DNA from 4 places in the Bacillus sp. C-3-6 genome. Region 1 is predicted to be linked to each of the others. Evidence: riboswitches for the same ligand, from Rfam matches in the RefSeq annotation. Region 1 holds a riboswitch; each other region holds the start of a gene.
The links. A riboswitch is a leader RNA that binds a small molecule or an ion and turns the genes downstream of it on or off. The one in region 1 is predicted to bind S-adenosylmethionine.

Region 1 (4,521 bases):
TAACTTCATTCGACTGAAGCGAAGAGGAGCCTTGAATTTTTTAAATCATGGATTAGACGGTGAAAAAACCATTGATATTAACAATATGACTGGTATTCAAATTAAAAAAGCCAATTTCTTCACAAATGGTTACATACAATTTATTTTTATGGGTAGTCAAGAGAGTAAAAAAGGGGTTATGGCTGCAGCAGCAGATGAAAACACAGTTATGTTTACAAAAAAAGAAGAAAAAATGGCTGTAGAAATTAAAGAGTATATTGAGAGTATTTTAGCTAATAAAAGCAAACCTCAAGTTTCTGCATCAGTAAGTGGGGCAGATGAAATATTGAAGTATAAAGAGTTGTTAGATCAAGGAGTTATTACTGAAGAAGAGTTTCAAGCGAAGAAAAAGCAATTATTAGGAATTTAAAAAAGCACTCATATGAGTGCTTTTTTTATTTTAAACCGAATTGAGATTTATTTTACAATTTACCTTCTTAGAACATGAAGTTCGCATTAGCACCAAATCCTTTTTCTACATTCCATTTATACATAATGGTATGAAGTTGTTCGCTAGCTTGCCCAGTCTATGATAAAACTTCCCCGTCGCTACCAATGATAGTTTTAACTTCGTCGTAACTCATTCCATTTTTGATTTAATTGAACTTAGTTTTGCTAATTCCAGGTTTATTTTTCGGAGCTTCTTCTTTCTTAGGCCCCTCTTTTTTGGGTTCTTCTTTTTTAGGCTCTTCTTTAGTAGCTGGCGCTTGTGTTTCTTGTTTAAGGGTACGGCCGCATACCCATTAACTTAAGAAAAGTAAACATCCCCAAAACAAAAATATGAGCTCATTTCTCGAAATAATTAATTGTAGAGAAAGAAAATTGTCATTTAGGGGGTACTTCAAAACCTTAGCTTGATGGCGATGGGGTCTCGTCACACATCTCTAAGTTGCGGTGATCCTCATAGCCAAAGAAGTAAGAAGATATTTAGAAGCGCATCAAATTTTGAGGAAGTGCTTGTGAACTGTATCATAAATAAATGAGGTTTTGTATGTTCAATTTTTAAATAATACCCAAGAAGGAGTGGATTGCAGTTATAGTAATACTCCTTTTTTTGTATTTCTATAATAGATGATTTTTTTAAAAAAACAGAATTGTCTTGACAGTTATTGAATGGATTGATAAGGTTATAAAAAAATATTTCTTATCCAGAGAGGTGGAGGGACTGGCCTTATGAAACCTCAGCAACAGGTCTGCTTAAGTAGACACTGTGCTAATTCCAGCGGGTGATAATCCTGATAGATGAGAGCTTCCGTTTTTATTTGTCAGTAGCGCCCTCTTTTTTAGAGTGCGTTTTTGTTTTTTCTGGATAGTAACTAAAGGAGAGTAGAAATGGAGAACAAAAATGGGCAAGAATTTCAAAGGAAAATGCAAGCACGTCATTTAGTCATGCTATCACTTGGTGGGGTGATTGGAACGGGCTTATTCTTAAGTTCGGGTTACACTATTCAACAAGCTGGCCCATTTGGAACAATTCTATCCTATTTGGTTGGTGCACTAGTGGTTTATCTAGTTATGCTATGTTTAGGAGAACTTTCCGTACATATGCCCGAAACGGGCGCATTTCATAGTTATGCAGTTAAATACATTGGACCGGGTACAGGGTATACAGTAGCCTGGTTGTATTGGTTAACTTGGACTGTTGCTTTAGGTTCTGAATTTACAGCCGCAGGATTACTTATGAAGCGATGGTTTCCATCGATTAATGTTTGGGTATGGAGTGCTCTTTTTGCCATTTTGATCTTTGTATTAAATGTTCTGACTGTTAAATTTTTTGCCGAATCCGAATTTTGGTTTTCATCGATAAAGGTTATAGCTATTGTGATTTTTATTGTGTTAGGAGTAGCGGCAATGCTAGGGTTTCTTCCGATGGCTCATTCAAAAGCAGCACCATTCTTTTCTAATTTTACAAGTGGAGGTTTATTTCCTCATGGTGCTACGGCCATTATGATGACCATGCTTGCGGTTAATTTTGCTTTTTCGGGAACAGAATTAATAGGCATTGCAGCTGGAGAAACAGCGAACCCGGAAAAAATGATACCGAAGGCCATTCGAACTACTCTGTGGAGATTGATCATCTTTTTTGTAGGAACGATTGTTGTTTTATCTGCGTTATTGCCTATTTCCGATGCGGGGGTATTAGAGAGCCCTTTTGTTGCAGTTCTAGAACGAATTGGGGTGCCATATTCAGCTGACATAATGAATTTCGTTATCTTAACAGCCATTTTATCTGCGGCAAACTCAGGCCTTTACGCCTCTTCTAGAATGCTTTGGTCGCTTGCTAATAAGAATATGATATCCCCCATTTTTGGAAAAATGACGAAGCAAGGTGTTCCAATCAACGCCGTCATTTTCAGCATGGTGGGTGGAGCTTTGGCTTTGCTCTCAAGTATTGTGGCACCAGATACTGTCTATATCGTACTTGTTTCCATTTCCGGTCTAGCAGTAGTCGTAGTTTGGATGAGTATTAGTGCTTCCCAGTTCCTATTTCGCAGACAATTTTTGAAAGAAGGAAATTCTGAAAAGGACTTGATTTATCGCACACCACTATATCCATTAGTACCAATTGCTTCTTTTATCCTTTGTCTGGCATCGTGTATTGGAATTGCATTCGATCCAACACAGAGGATTGCCTTATATTGCGGCATACCGTTTATTTTGTTTTGCTATGGAAGTTATTATCTAACAAAAAATCTAAAAAAGAGGGGCGTAGATTATGTCGAACAAAATCAACCCAATTGATGATATTTTATCCCAACATTCCATTATGATTCTTGACGGAGCATTAGCTACAGAATTGGAGGCACATGGATGTAATTTGGACGATCCCCTTTGGTCGGCACGTGTGTTACTAGAAAATCCAGAACTAATTTATCAGGTTCATTTAGATTATTTTATTGCTGGAGCAGACTGTGCCATAACAGCAAGCTATCAAGCTACTATTAGTGGTTTTTCCACGCGTGGAATACAAGAACAGGAAGCTTTGAAATTAATTAAGAAAACGGTGTTACTTGCAAGAAGGGCAAGAGATGATTTTTGGAAGGAAAATAGGCAAACGAATAGGCCTAAACCATTAGTTGTTGCATCAGTTGGGCCGTACGGGGCTTACCTTGCAGATGGTTCAGAGTATGTAGGCAACTATGGTGTGACAGATAAAACATTAGCAGACTTTCACCGTTCGAGAATGTCCGCGTTAATCGAAGCAGGTGCAGATCTATTGGCATTTGAAACGATCCCTTCCCTGCAAGAAGCAAGAGTATTAGATACATTATTGCGTGAGTTTCCAGAAACATATGCGTGGCTTACCTTTTCGCTAAAAAATGAGAAAGAGATTAGTGAAGGTATGAAACTCGTGGAGTGTGCACGAGCTTTTGAGAAAAGTGAACAAATTGTAGCAATAGGCATCAATTGTGCGCCAGTAAACGTTGTGACTGGTGCAATCCAAGAGTTGAGGGCAAACACCAAAAAAACGATTATTGTTTATCCAAACTCTGGTGAAACTTATAATCCAGAAACAAAAACATGGCATGATTATGAACAATGTAACGCGTTGGATATTCAATCTGAAGAATGGTACCAAGCAGGTGCACGTTTAATAGGTGGATGCTGCAGAACGACACCTTATCACATTGAGGGGATATCGAACAAGTGGCGTTCCTCCGAGTTTTTCTATTCGAACGAAGCAAAGCAGTAATGTAATGATTGATAATCTATTTTTGTTTGTATTTTCATGATTTAGCTTGTTAAGGAATCTACAGTTTCATCTAGTGGCACAAAATGTTTTTTCAGAGACACAAATGTGGATGGTAGCCTCGGAAATCCTCTGGACTTTTGGGTACCTTAGGTATGGAAAGGAATCAGGGAAAATAAAAACCGCTGGTTTAATAGATATGGTAGATAACATGCTGAATCTTTTAATGAAGATGTAGTTGATCCAATTGAAGGTGAAGGGGACCATTTATCATTTTAGCCAAGAAGACTCCTTCCTCTAGGAGCGTGAAGGGTCACAGCCCAGTGAGTAGGTGGGAGATGAATTGGCTTCGAACAAGGGATGGCAGGAAGCCATCTTAATTGTTCGACATACAGAAAGTGTTACTCGACTACATATCGAATGTACGTTTGGTGTATAATAGTCTTATACCGAAATGGAGGTGAATCAAATAATGATGAATAAAGCCTATAAGTTTCGTATCTATCCAAATCAGGCACAAGCAATTCTAATCAACAAAACGATTGGATGTTCTCGCTTTGTATTCAATTATTTTCTATCCTTATGGGATCAAGCATACAAAGAGACAGGAAAAGGCTTGACCTATGGTATATGCTCTGCCAAACTACCTGCCATGAAGAAAGAGCTTGTTTGGCTAAAAGAAGTGGATAGTATTGCGATGCAGTCGTCTGTTCGCAACCTTGCGGATGCTTATACACGCTTTTTCAAAAAACAAAACAGCGCACCGCGCTTTAAATCTAAGAAGAACAACG
Region 2 (4,521 bases), on a different replicon from region 1:
TTTAAAAATTTATTAATTTTTAAAATATAAGTCTAGGAATATTTGAATAAATCTAAATTATCGTGTAGAATAATGTTGTAAAATGTAAACGTTTTTCTAAGGGGAGGCTAAAAAAATGGTAGTAGCATACAAACATGAGCCATTTACAGATTTTTCAGTGGAGGCTAACAAATTAGCGTTTGAAGAAGGTTTAAAGAAAGTAGAATCTTATCTTGGACAAGACTATCCATTAATTATTGGGGGAGAAAAAATCACTACAGAAGACAAAATTGTTTCTGTAAACCCTGCAAATAAAGAGGAACTTGTTGGTCGTGTTTCAAAAGCAAGCCGTGAGTTAGCTGAAAAAGCAATGCAAGTAGCGGATGAAACATTCCAAACTTGGAGAAAATCAAAGCCAGAAATGCGTGCAGACATTTTATTCCGTGCTGCAGCAATCGTTCGTCGCAGAAAACATGAATTCTCTGCTATTCTTGTAAAAGAAGCAGGTAAGCCATGGAATGAGGCAGATGCTGATACAGCAGAAGCAATCGACTTTATGGAATATTATGGTCGTCAAATGTTAAAATTAAAAGACGGTATTCCAGTAGAAAGCCGTCCAATTGAATATAATCGTTTCTCTTACATTCCATTAGGAGTAGGTGTTATCATTTCTCCTTGGAACTTCCCATTCGCAATTATGGCAGGTATGACAACAGCTGCTTTAGTTTCTGGTAACACAGTATTACTAAAACCAGCTAGTACAACTCCTGTAGTAGCAGCGAAATTTATGGAAGTATTAGAAGAAGCTGGCTTACCAGCTGGCGTAGTAAACTTCGTTCCAGGTAATGGTTCTGAAGTTGGTGACTACTTAGTAGATCATCCTCGTACACGTTTCGTAAGCTTCACGGGATCTCGTGATGTAGGTATCCGTATCTATGAGCGTGCAGCGAAAGTAAACCCAGGCCAAATTTGGTTAAAACGCGTTATCGCTGAAATGGGCGGTAAAGATACAATCGTTGTTGATAAAGAAGCAGATCTTGAATTAGCAGCTAAGTCTATCGTTGCATCAGCATTCGGATTCTCAGGACAAAAATGTTCTGCATGTTCTCGTGCAGTAATCCACGAAGATGTATACGATCACGTATTAAATCGTGCTGTTGAATTAACAAAAGAATTAACAGTTGCTAACCCAGCAGTATTAGGTACAAACATGGGTCCTGTTAATGACCAAGCTGCATTCGATAAAGTAATGAGCTATGTTGCAATTGGTAAAGAAGAAGGTAGAATCTTAGCAGGTGGAGAAGGAGACGATTCTAAAGGCTGGTTCATCCAACCAACAATCGTTGCTGATGTTGCAGAAGATGCTCGCTTAATGAAAGAAGAAATCTTCGGACCAGTAGTAGCATTCTGTAAAGCAAAAGACTTCGATCATGCACTTGCAATTGCAAACAATACGGAATACGGTTTAACAGGTGCTGTTATTACTAACAACCGTGACCATATTGAAAAAGCACGTGAAGACTTCCACGTTGGTAACTTATACTTCAACCGTGGATGTACTGGTGCAATCGTAGGTTACCAACCATTCGGTGGCTTTAACATGTCTGGTACAGACTCTAAAGCTGGTGGACCTGATTACTTAGCACTTCACATGCAAGCAAAAACTACTTCTGAAACTTTATAAGAAATAGTAGAGGAGCTCTTCACAAAGTGTGAAGAGCTCCTTTTAAAATTGAAACCCCATATATTACCGTCGTTCGAAGAGAATGAGCTAAAACCTATTAATACCGGGATAAACATGTAAACAGAAATAAAATAATGAGAAAAGTTGACGTATTAGTCATATTTTTTAGTATTCATTTTGAGAATTTCCTGTATAATACAATTTGAAAGAAAATCTATGGTTCGACAAGGAACACTCCTTTCGGTTTTGCTCACTGAAAGGAGTGTTTTTTTATGTAGCTAAAAATTCTTTCGTGCTTATTACATTTGCATATACGCCATTTAAACTAGCTAAAATTGTATTGTGAATATAAACAGCTGGTATAGTAGCGTTCTTAAAAGAAAGGTCTTTTGTAGCACAAGCATCGTGTATAACGGTACATTGAAAACCAAAATCAAATGCAGCCCTTACTGTAGCATCAATACACATATGAGTCATCATCCCGCATACGACGACATGTTCAATGTCTAAACGCTGTAATTGCTCTAGAAGATTAGTTTCTCGGAAGCTATTTGGATAATGTTTGACTATAACTGTTTCTTCTCTAAGTGGACGTACGCTTTCGTGAATATGTACACCTTCTGTATTAGGTAGGAAAAAAGTAGCGTCATCTTTTATAGCTACGTGTTGGATATGAAAAATAGGTTCGCTGTTTGTTCTAAAGTGTTGTAATAACTGATTAGCATATTCGCTTGCTTCTACTGGATTACGCAATTCCATCTTTCCATTTGGAAAATAATCGTTTTGAATATCGACGAGTAAAAGAGCTGTTTTCATATATTTATCTGCCTCCGAGTTTCATATTCAAATAAATTTATTCAATTCGTAGAGAGGATTCTCCTGTTTAAAAATATGAGGAAGAAGAATTTTAAATAACCTTGAAAGTTACTATTTTCTCATGAATTTTCATCTAAAAATTTTAATAAAGGAATAATTAATATTTTTCTAAAAAATGTATTGACTCTTATTATTCTGAGTTCTATAATGAGAATTAATTAAATGACAATTAAATCGATACATTCTTATCCAGAGAGGTGGAGGGACTGGCCCTACGATACCTCAGCAACGGGTTTTTTAATACCGTGCTAACTCCAGCAAGCCATATAAAGGCTTGGAAGATGAGAAGATGTGAACGAGTACATATAAGTGCTCTCCTTCTTATCTTTATGGTTGATAAGAAGGAGAGCACTTTTTATTTTACCTCGAAAGCTCTACTTCAAGTTTTTACAGCATATAGGAGGGGAAAAAATGATTTCTTTTAACAATGTAAGTAAAGTGTATGAATCAGCTGGGCGATCTGTTCATGCGGTGGAGGATGTAACATTATCAGTTGAGAAAGGCGAAATTTTTGGCATTATCGGTTTTAGTGGCGCTGGAAAGAGTACATTATTACGCTTAGTAAATATGTTAGAGAGACCAACGTCAGGAACGATTGCAATAGATGATAAAGATATTACATCATTATCGACGAAAGAATTGCGCAAACTAAGACAAAGAATCGGAATGATTTTTCAAAGCTTTAATTTATTTAATTCAAGAACAGTGTTTGGGAATATTGCTTATCCATTAAAGTTAGCGAAATTGCCAAAGAACGAGATAAAGGAACGAGTGAATGAACTGCTGAAGTTTGTAGGGTTAGAAGATAAAGCAAACTATTATCCAGAACAGCTATCAGGGGGACAAAAACAACGTGTTGGTATTGCTAGAGCACTTGCGACATCGCCAGATATTCTTATATGTGATGAGGCAACATCAGCCTTAGATCCAGAAACGACGACAGAAATTCTAAACTTATTAAAGAAAGTAAATCGAGAATACAATTTAACAATCCTTCTTATTACACATGAAATGCATGTTGTGAAAGAAATTTGTCACCGTGTAGCTGTAATGGAGAAGGGAAAAGTTATTGAAGAAGGAAAACTGTTCGATGTTTTCACGCAACCAAAAACAAAGACGACTCAAAACTTTGTACGTTCTGTTATTAATGATCATTTACCAGAAAGTGTTCTAGCGAAAATTCAAAATGGTGGTCAAATTTATCGTCTAACATTTACTGGTGAGGAGACAGGACAGCCGGTACTATCATATATCGCAAAAAACTATAACGTCGATGTAAATGTACTGTACGGAAATATTATTGAACTTCAAAATGTGCTATTTGGAAATCTGCTTGTAGAATTGCAAGGTGAGCAGAGGGAAATTCAAAAAGCATTACAACATCTAAGACTGCAAGTGCAGCTGAAGGAGGTAGAAGCTCATGCGAGTTGATTGGAGTATATTTTGGCCGCGCATACTAGATGCGACGGGGGATACCCTCTTAATGGTAATTGTAACCCTTATATTCGCTACAATTCTGGGTATACCTCTAGGTTTACTTTTATATGTAACGAGAAAAGGGAACTTTTTAGAAAATAAATGGGTCTTTTCTATTCTTAACATCATAATTAATACAATTCGTCCGGTACCATTCATTATCTTTTTAGTAGCTTTAAGTCCACTAACGAGAAGCGTTATTGGAACGACGATTGGAACAGCAGCAGCAATTTTCCCGATGACGTTAGTCGCATCAATTGGTATTGCTAGAATGGTTGAAACAAATCTTGTTTCCGTTCCGAAAGGAGTAATTGAAGCAGCGCAAGCAATGGGCGCCTCGCCAATTAGAATTGTTTTTGAAATCCTTGTACCAGAAGCGTTAGCACCATTAATCTTAGGTGTCACATTTATGACAGTTGGTTTAATTGAATTTTCTGCAGTTGCTGGGCTTGTCGGTGGTGGCGGTCTTGGTGACTTGGCAATGACATATGGTTATCAACGTTTTG
Region 3 (4,521 bases), on a different replicon from region 1:
GAGCCATTCCAATCCATCCCGTTAATGCAAGGGCGATAATAATGGTGAAAAGACCTGGTTTCATAACAATTAATAGTAAAATAACAATTAATAAATATGGGATGCCGTATAATACTTCAATTCCTCTTATAATCCACTCATCAATTAACGTTCCAAGGCGATTACGCCCTCTCACATATCCACTAAATCCACCAATCAGTACACCAAGCCCTATATCGAGGGCAGCTGCTACTAATCCAACTGTTAGTGAAATCTTCCCACCAGCCCAAGTACGTGCCCAAATATCTCTCCCTAGATCATCTGTTCCAAACCAATGTTCACTACTCGGCGGTAAATTTGTTGCCTCTTTTACTTGTTCACTCGCAGTAAATGAAGTTAAACTTTCGCCAATAAGCGAGAAAACAATAATTAGCAATAACGTCACTGTTCCTAAAACTGCGATTGGATTCGATATAAACTTACGAAACACTTCTTTCTTTCTGCTAATCGTTTGCTGATTTTTATTTATCGTTAATTCTTTTTTCTCTTCTTTCGTTAATAACTGTTCATTAATTTCATAAGCTCCCATTTAAATATCCCCCCTCCTTATGTAATAGAACGAATACGCGGATCAACAATGCGGTGAATAATATCTGTAATGAAAATACAAGCAATTAATAATGCACTATAGAAAATCGTTGTTCCCATAATCACCGGATAGTCTCGGTTAAAAATACTATCTACGAAATATTTTCCTAGGCCAGGAATTGAAAAGATTTTTTCAATAACGAAAGTCCCTGTTAAAAGTCCCGCCATTAACGGTCCCACAAATGTAAGTACTGGAACAATCGCATTTCGAAGAGCATGTCTTATAATAATCTTCTTAATTGGTATACCTTTTGCTCTTGCTAGCTTAATATAATCACTCTGCAGTACTTCGATCATATTAGAACGAACAAACCTTGTAATAACTGCAATTGGCCCTAACGCTAATGCAAAGGATGGCAATACCGTATGTTCGAATGTTCCCCAAGAGGCTACTGGTAAAAACTCAAATTGGATAGCAAATACTTGTATAAATAGTGGTGCTAAAATAAAACTTGGAATAGAAATACCTAGAATTGCGAGCAAACTCACACTATAGTCAATTACTCTCCCATGATATAGAGCAGCAAATGTCCCTGCCGCAATTCCTACCAACAATGAAATAACAAGTGCTTGTAGACCAATAATTGCTGATGGACCAAAGCCAGTTGTTATAATTTCTGATACACCTTGCCCGGTTGATTGAACAGATTCACCAAAATCAAAATGAACTACACCGTCTAAATAAGCAACATATTGATTCCATAACGGTTCATCAAGGTGATACTTCGCTCTCATGTTTTGGATCACTTCTTCAGGAAAGATTTTTGCATCTGATGAAAATGGATCTCCCGGAATAATATGCATAATTAGAAATGTCACTGTCGTAATAACCCATAGTGTAAACACCATAACCGATAATTTTTTAATTACATACACTTCAATAACCCCCTAAACGCATGAATTTACTTTGTTTTATGGATGTACTTTTTCCATTACTTCCTTTTCTCTTTTTAGAATACAAAAAGCCTTGATCTTAAAAAATAAGATCAAGGCTTAACAAACAAAGGCCCATCACTTATCTTTCAAGACTTGCTTGCTGGAATTAGCACGGTGTTCCTATTACAGAACCCGCTGCTGAGGTGTCATAGGGCCAGTCCCTCTACCTCTCTGGATAAGTAAATTGCTATATTATTATTTGGTTCAAATTGTATATTTCGAATTATAATTCTGAAAAATTGAAAAGTCAATCAAATTGGATAAATTTAGAAAAATCAGTTTTTAATTCATTTATCGAAATTACAGTTTTCGGCTTATAATAAAAAGAAATAATGTTAAAGGAGTTATAAGATGGACCCCTTACTTCTTGGTACTATAGGATTACCCTTAACAATCGTTATACTTGTCATCATCGGCTCCTATAAACTCTTTATTAAAAAGAAACGTATTACTTCTTTTTATACTCCTTTCGATAATATTACCGGGCAAACTATTTCCGAATTTCACGAAGAACAGAAAATATTAGTATCTGAGGATGAAGACGGAGATGGCAAGAAGAAAAAATAACCCTGCACAGGCAAGGTTATTTTTTCGTTTCTGCTTGAAAACGTTTATAGTATGTCGATGCTGTTGCAAAATTAATTTCTATATCACGAATCAACGATGAATCTTCTTCTTTAGCTAACTTCTGTAATTTTTTCATCGCTTGTTCTGATTCATTCAAGAAACCAATATATACCTCATGTTCTTGCTCTTTCGACTTCGGAACACGAATTTCTTTACGTATATGATCAATATCTTCTAACATGCTCGTTGTTACCTTTTGCACGTCTTCTTTATATGTAGCATTCGTTATTTCCTTACCGCCCTTTTCTTTTGCCACTTCAAATAACTGCAGTGCTTTATTAATTTCTTTATTCATTTTTATATCGTATTTTTCATGTACTGCAAGGTATTCTTTCATCTCTTCTGTTTGTTCAGTAGATTGCTCTACCTTTTCTTTCGGTTCTTTCGTATCTTTATTTCCATTACATCCTACTAGAAGGATCATACTTCCCATTACAGCAATACCCAAAACCTTCTTCATCTCTTCTTCTCCTTTTATCTACAGCTATTACTCATTATAGTTTCTTTTATCTCCACTTGTTATTATACCGAGAACGCCCTACTTTTTACACTTAAGACAACATCGTAATATATATACCAACATGTTTGTCACAGTATCGTCACTTTATACAAATAACTTTTGCAATGCTTTACTACATCACCTTACAAAACTGTAAGCACACATAAAGAACAAACCATGCTAGACTTACATATGCATAACGCAAACATATGTAAGGTTTTAAGGAGAATCATCTATGTACAACACAATGCCTTTTATGGGAGAAGATATTCGTGTCCTTATTCGCGAAAAATCACTTCATATCGAAAATACAGAGAGCCTTCGCCGCGTATTAAAGAAGAAGCATGCTCCATTTAAGTTAGCTCAATATTTAAAACAACAACATACAAATCAATTTCATACCGTGCTAAATATATCGGATAAATCATTAACAATCGAAATCATCGGTCATGTCTACATTGGAAACTTTGCAGATACCTTAAAGGAAATCCCACGTATACCGAAGATTGCTCCTATTATCGTTAAAAAAGCGTATAAAATTACTGACCATACCGATATTATCGACTGTGGGGAAAAAGAAGTCGATAGTAATCGCTGGGTGTGGGATAAACTTGCTGTTTTATATGATACGATCATGAATAATATGTATGAGGTATTTCAAAGAAATGAAAAAAAGAACTGATTCAAACATTCCCTTTGAATCAGTTCTTTTTTGTTAAGCCTCTAAATTTTGTCTTTGTTGCAGTTCAAACTGCTTCTCACTTCTTCTGGCCATAAATAGATAACATAATACTGCTCCTACTTCACAAAGCGCAATAACAACACCCATCGGTAACGCTGTATTACTCCCACCAATACCTACTAGCGGAGCGACAAGCGCTCCTGAAATGAACTGTAATAAGCCTAATAAAGCTGACGCTGTTCCTGCAGCTTGCTTCTGATTTCTCATCGCTAATGAGAACCCAGTTGTTGATACAACCCCGACACTTGATACAACAAGGAATAACGAACATAAAACACCGATTAAACCTATTCCTAGTACGATTGTCAGTAGTAAAGATAGGCCACCAACAGCTGCGATAATAATACCAGCAACAAATAATGTCTTCTCATTCACTTTCCCCGCTAAACGACCCGTTACCTGACTAGCAATAATAATACCGATGCCGTTAATCGCAAAGAATAAACTAAATTGCTGTGGTGATGCTCCGTATATGTTCTGCAACACAAATGGTGAGCCCGAAATGTATGCAAACATTGCCGCTGTTACTAATCCTTGTGACAATGCATATCCCATAAACAGACGGTCCTTTAACAATTTTCCGTACGTCGCCAAAGTCCCTGACAAACCACCCGTTTCTCTTTCTTCAGGAGGTAATGTTTCACGCAATACAAAAGTAGCTGAGATTAACATGAATACGCTAATTGCTCCAAGAACGATGAAAACACCGCGCCACGTTGTAAACTGTAATAATTGCCCCCCAATAATCGGTGCCAAAATAGGTGCTGCTCCGTTTACTAACATAAGCAGTGAGAAAAACTTCGTCATTTCAGAACCTGAGTACATATCACGTACCATTGCACGTGATATAACAATCCCGGCTGATCCTGAAGCTCCTTGTAGGAAGCGCAATAATACTAATGTCCAAATAGATGGCGCAACAGCACAAAGTAAAGAAGAAGCAACATAAATAATAAGAGCAATAATAAGTGGTTTGCGTCTTCCGTAAATATCGCTAATTGAGCCAACAAATAATTGTCCTACTGACAGCCCAAGCAAACAAGCTGTTAATGTAAGCTGCGCTAGGGATGCCCCTGTTTGCAAATCATCC
Region 4 (4,521 bases), on a different replicon from region 1:
TGTGTACCTATCCCTGCATTGTTTACTAAAATATCAATCTCTGATGTACCAACTTTTATTTGTAATTCATTCTTTAACTGTTTTACTAGCTTTTTGACACCATCAATTGAATTGAGTTCAGCTTCAATTAAGAACGCTTTTCCTCCATTAGATTCAATCTCACTAATCGTTTCATCTGCAGCTGTTTTATTTCGGCCGTAGTGAATCGCAACTAATGCTCCATCTTTCGCCAATCTCATCGCAATCGCACGGCCAATTCCGCGACTCGCTCCTGTTACTAACGCTACTTTTCCATCAAGATTCTTCATTTTTTCCATCCTTCCTAAATTTCCGTTTGATAAAAACCTATACTTATATTTTCATGTAAACACCAATCATTTTAAATATAGATTTATAGGTAATTTAGTCCATTCGCTTATGATATTATAGTTATAATTCGTAATTTACTTTAGAAAACAAAAATAAGGAGGCTACACAATGCAAAACGCCGTAAAACTGGATGAAATCGATCATAAAATTATGAACTTGTTGTATGAAAATGCGAGAATTTCTGTTTCAGAAATAGGACGAATTATATCCATGACGCAACCTGCTGTAAAAGAACGTATTAACAAGCTTGAAGATCAAGGAGTTATAGCGGCTTATCGAACGAAATTTGAGCCTGCAAAAATTAATAAAAACATTCAAGCATTCATCATGTTTAAAACGAGCCAATGCTCTGATTTTATCCAGTATTGTAATGCAGCTCCTGAAGTAACAGATTTATTTCGAATTAGTGGGGAATTTAATTATATGATGAAGGTCATGAGCGATTCGATGGATTCCCTCGCTGCATTTTTAGACTCCTTAATGCAATTTGGCTTGTCATCTCCTTTAATAGTATTAAAGAGTGAATTTGAGGAGAAATTGTCGTTTTGATAAAGGGATACGTATTATCCTCACTAACAGTAAAAGTTTCTCTTTCTTGAGAAAAACCAACAAAATCAATGACTAGTAAACAAAAAAGAACATTGATATTTCAATGTTCTTTTTGTATCTCTACTTATTAATTAGATTACTCTTTGAAAAGAGCACTTTAATCCCCTTACCCTTGATTCCTCTGCGCCTCTCTAAACTCCTCCTTCACCTTCTCTAACAACCCTTCTTCCGTAATTAATCGATACGCCGTATTTGCTAATGCTTTTGCCGATGTAATTAATGCTTTATCTCCAAGTTCTGAACGTGCTGCTTCTCTAAATTCATTCGTATGTGCAATTAAATCATCTGGTCCGATTTTAATGTACGGATGAATTGTCGGTACGACTTGACTTACGTTTCCTGCGTCGGTTGAACCGATCCCTACTCTTTCTTTACGATTTACATCTTCACCTAATAGTTCTAGTTCTTCCGCTACGATATCGTTATATGTTTTTGTTACGAGTAATTCATCGATTTCATTTTGGAATTGATGAATTTTTACTTTTGTACCTGTTGCTAACGCTGCTCCCTCAGCAATGTTTTTTACTTTTTCTGTTACTTCTGCACATCTTTTTCGCGTTGCTGCGCGGATGAAGAATCTTGCTGCGGCATAGTCAGGAATAATATTAGGTGCTTTTCCTCCCTCTGTAATGACGCCATGAATTCTCACGTCTGACGGAAGTTGTTGGCGAAGTGCATTAATACCGTTATAAAGCTGAATAACCGCATCTAATGCGTTAATCCCTTCTTCTGGCGAAGCTGCAGCGTGAGCTGTTTTTCCGTAAAAATGAAAATCAAGTGGATCGACTGCTAGTGAAGGACTCGTTGTCGCTGTTTTTCCGCTCGGATGAATCATAAGCGCCGCATCAATGTCTTTAAATAAACCTGCCTTTACATAACTTGATTTCGCGCTACCATTTGGCCCGCCTTCTTCTGCTGGCGTACCAAACACAACAACTTCCCCGCCAATTTCTTCAAGCGTTTCTGATAATGCAATTGCTGCTGCAACACTAATTGTGCCGATTAAATTGTGACCACACGCATGGCCTAGTCCTGGTAAAGCGTCGTACTCCGCTAAAAATGCGATTGCTGGTCCTTGTTTTCCAGAGCTTTTTCGCGCGATAAATCCCGTTTCATGTCCAGCTATATTGTGCTGCAACTGAAATCCTGCACTGCCTAGCAATAAACTTAACGTTCTAGATGCATAAAACTCTTGGTTACCAATCTCTGGATTCGCATGAATATCATGACTTGTTTCTATGTACTTTTCCTTATTTCTTTCGATACTCTCTTCAATTGTTTTTCTTTGTGACGTTACTCCTGTCGCTCCCATTGTTCTTCCTCCTTTTATTTTCACGTAAAAAAGCCTCTTTCTAAAAGATAGAAAGAGGCTTCTGTATATACAGTCAAAATGAGCTTCTTTCTTATCTTTCAAGTTACCTTGCTGGAATTGGCACAGTATTCATAACGAATCCGCTGCCGAGGTATCATAGGGCCAGTCCCTCCACCTCTCGTGATAAGAATTTTCATAAAATTATATTAAATTATTTTTTATTCTAAGTTCATTCCAAGTAAAAGTCAAGGAATTCCTATCCGAATTTACCGAATATCTAAAAATCCTTTTAATACACCAATTGTTTCTGGTGCTTGCAGTCTTGCACATACGTACGGAAATTCCGTGCTACCTTCAAATATCATTTGAGATGTGAGCGGTGCGCCTGCCCAGAAGATTTCATCATCAATTACGATAAACGGGAATGCTTTATTTTGTCTTTGTAACTTTACATTTTTCAGTGGAACTGGTCCATCACTATAAACTGTTATCTGTGCATTTGTACGCATTAACGCTTGCCATACTCGCTTATCCACTTGTTTTGTACTTGGAAGTGAAATAATAATTTTTCGTTTTGCGGCTAGAATATCTTTTAATAGCCCTTTCGGCTCTTCAAGATTCATTTCCATAAACCAGCGTAAACGTTTCGAAATTTTCCGTTCCCACAATTGTCTTGATGTCGTGCGATCATACACATCTCCATGACGTTCTATATGAGCTGTTAATTGCGATAACGCTTGTTTTCTAGAAAGATTTTTACGCATATAATGGCAATCTGATAATTGAATGAACTTCCCTCTCGCCCTTGTCACTGCTACATTGACGAGGCGATGGTTTTTGTGATCAAAGAATAATACGCCAGGTCGTTCCTGCGGATAACTGTCAACTGTATCAAAGATCATCATATCTCTTTCAGAACCTTGGAACTTATGAACTGTCGCCGCTAAAACTGGTATGTTTTGATATTTCGTTCTCTGCAACATTTCTCTAATACACGTCGATAAAAAGCGAGACTGCGCCCTGTAAGGCGTCACAACACCAATGGATTGAACACCGTCTAACAGTCCGATCAACATCATTTGCATCGCTACTAAACCAGACATAATGTTAAAACGTGAACCAGAAGCAGCGTCTTTTAACGAAAAGGCTCCCATTTGACTCGTATCAAATAAAACGCTCGCCTCATTTGCGAACGGTTGCAATCGCGCAAGTTCTTTACGTTCTGAAACAGACGGATGGTCATAAACTCTATTTTTATAAATAAATGAGTTTGTAAACTTAGATATATCCGCATGCATACGTCTTTGTTCCTGCAGCATAAACAGGTTCGGATGTGCTTCTAATTTATTAACAGACTCAACAATCCCAGCATGGTAAAACATATCTTCCCCAAGCCATTTGCGAACGAGTTCATGGTTCGCCATCGCAATTGGAGGTAATTGTAAAAAATCACCGCAAACGACGATACGTTTTCCAAGTGAAGCAGCTAATGCGATTTGCGGAACGAACGCCATACTCACTTCATCTACGACAACTAAATCGAATGTACGCTCATAAATAAGTGAATCAATGGCACATTTCGATAAAGTTGCACCAATTACTTTCGCATTTTCAATATACTCTTTTTCTACTTCTTTAATTTTAGCCTTTTGCTTTCGAAGATCACTTTCAATCTCTTGTATACGCTTCTTATCAGCAGATGTTGCTTTATACGATAAGATTTTTTCACGAAGATCTTGTCGTGTCTCTTCTAAATAGAGTCTTTCCTCACCCCAAGATCCGTTCGTCGTTTCAACTAACTTAGATGCAAGTAACGTTTCATGATTTCGTATATGTTCATGCTGACTATAACCGTAACGAACAATTTCGCCAGGCGTCCATTTCTTTTTCTTTTCAATTTGCTTCGTTACTTCACTCATTAATACGTCTACTGCCGCGTTACTATGAGCTAACACAAGTACCGATTTTCCTTTTTGATAATGAGCCGAAATAATACGTGATAAATTGTAAGACTTCCCTGTTCCCGGCGGTCCCCATACGTACGTTGTCGGATTATAAAACGAACGATATGCCAGTTCATTTTTCGGATTTTTCATCTTCTCAATATGTTTCGGACTGCTCGTCCCATCAACAAGACGCTTTATACGATTACGTTTCAGCTTATCTTTACGTGCTTCTTTCAATCGCTCTTGCAGTTGCTCTAAAAGTTGCCACGGTTCACTGTATAAAAC

Region 2: linked by a shared signal. The riboswitch ahead of ACW0JX_RS01795 (methionine ABC transporter ATP-binding protein) and the one ahead of mmuP (S-methylmethionine permease) in region 1 are both predicted to bind S-adenosylmethionine.
Region 3: linked by a shared signal. The riboswitch ahead of ACW0JX_RS01060 (ABC transporter permease) and the one ahead of mmuP (S-methylmethionine permease) in region 1 are both predicted to bind S-adenosylmethionine.
Region 4: linked by a shared signal. The riboswitch ahead of ACW0JX_RS15470 (M20 family metallopeptidase) and the one ahead of mmuP (S-methylmethionine permease) in region 1 are both predicted to bind S-adenosylmethionine.

Annotation. Positions count from the first base shown of each region.
Region 1 covers NZ_JBSSBE010000002.1:25,554-30,074, reverse strand. Annotated here, with positions in the region: gene ACW0JX_RS26965 (SHOCT domain-containing protein) at 1-409, shown strand, start outside; SAM riboswitch class I at 1,181-1,288, shown strand; gene mmuP (S-methylmethionine permease) at 1,372-2,781, shown strand; gene mmuM (homocysteine S-methyltransferase) at 2,756-3,733, shown strand; gene tnpB (IS200/IS605 family element RNA-guided endonuclease TnpB) at 4,203-4,521, shown strand, end outside.
Region 2 covers NZ_CM137247.1:330,946-335,466, forward strand. Annotated here, with positions in the region: gene pruA (L-glutamate gamma-semialdehyde dehydrogenase) at 116-1,663, shown strand; gene ACW0JX_RS01790 (cysteine hydrolase family protein) at 1,934-2,479, opposite strand; SAM riboswitch class I at 2,722-2,827, shown strand; gene ACW0JX_RS01795 (methionine ABC transporter ATP-binding protein) at 2,951-3,970, shown strand; gene ACW0JX_RS01800 (methionine ABC transporter permease) at 3,960-4,521, shown strand, end outside.
Region 3 covers NZ_CM137247.1:179,969-184,489, reverse strand. Annotated here, with positions in the region: gene ACW0JX_RS01065 (ABC transporter permease) at 1-568, opposite strand, end outside; gene ACW0JX_RS01060 (ABC transporter permease) at 586-1,503, opposite strand; SAM riboswitch class I at 1,640-1,745, opposite strand; gene ACW0JX_RS01055 (DUF3951 domain-containing protein) at 1,915-2,130, shown strand; gene ACW0JX_RS01050 (hypothetical protein) at 2,147-2,650, opposite strand; gene ACW0JX_RS01045 (hypothetical protein) at 2,925-3,371, shown strand; gene ACW0JX_RS01040 (multidrug effflux MFS transporter) at 3,405-4,521, opposite strand, start outside.
Region 4 covers NZ_CM137247.1:3,000,473-3,004,993, forward strand. Annotated here, with positions in the region: gene ACW0JX_RS15460 (SDR family oxidoreductase) at 1-308, opposite strand, end outside; gene ACW0JX_RS15465 (Lrp/AsnC family transcriptional regulator) at 478-918, shown strand; gene ACW0JX_RS15470 (M20 family metallopeptidase) at 1,085-2,290, opposite strand; SAM riboswitch class I at 2,379-2,480, opposite strand; gene ACW0JX_RS15475 (AAA domain-containing protein) at 2,557-4,521, opposite strand, start outside.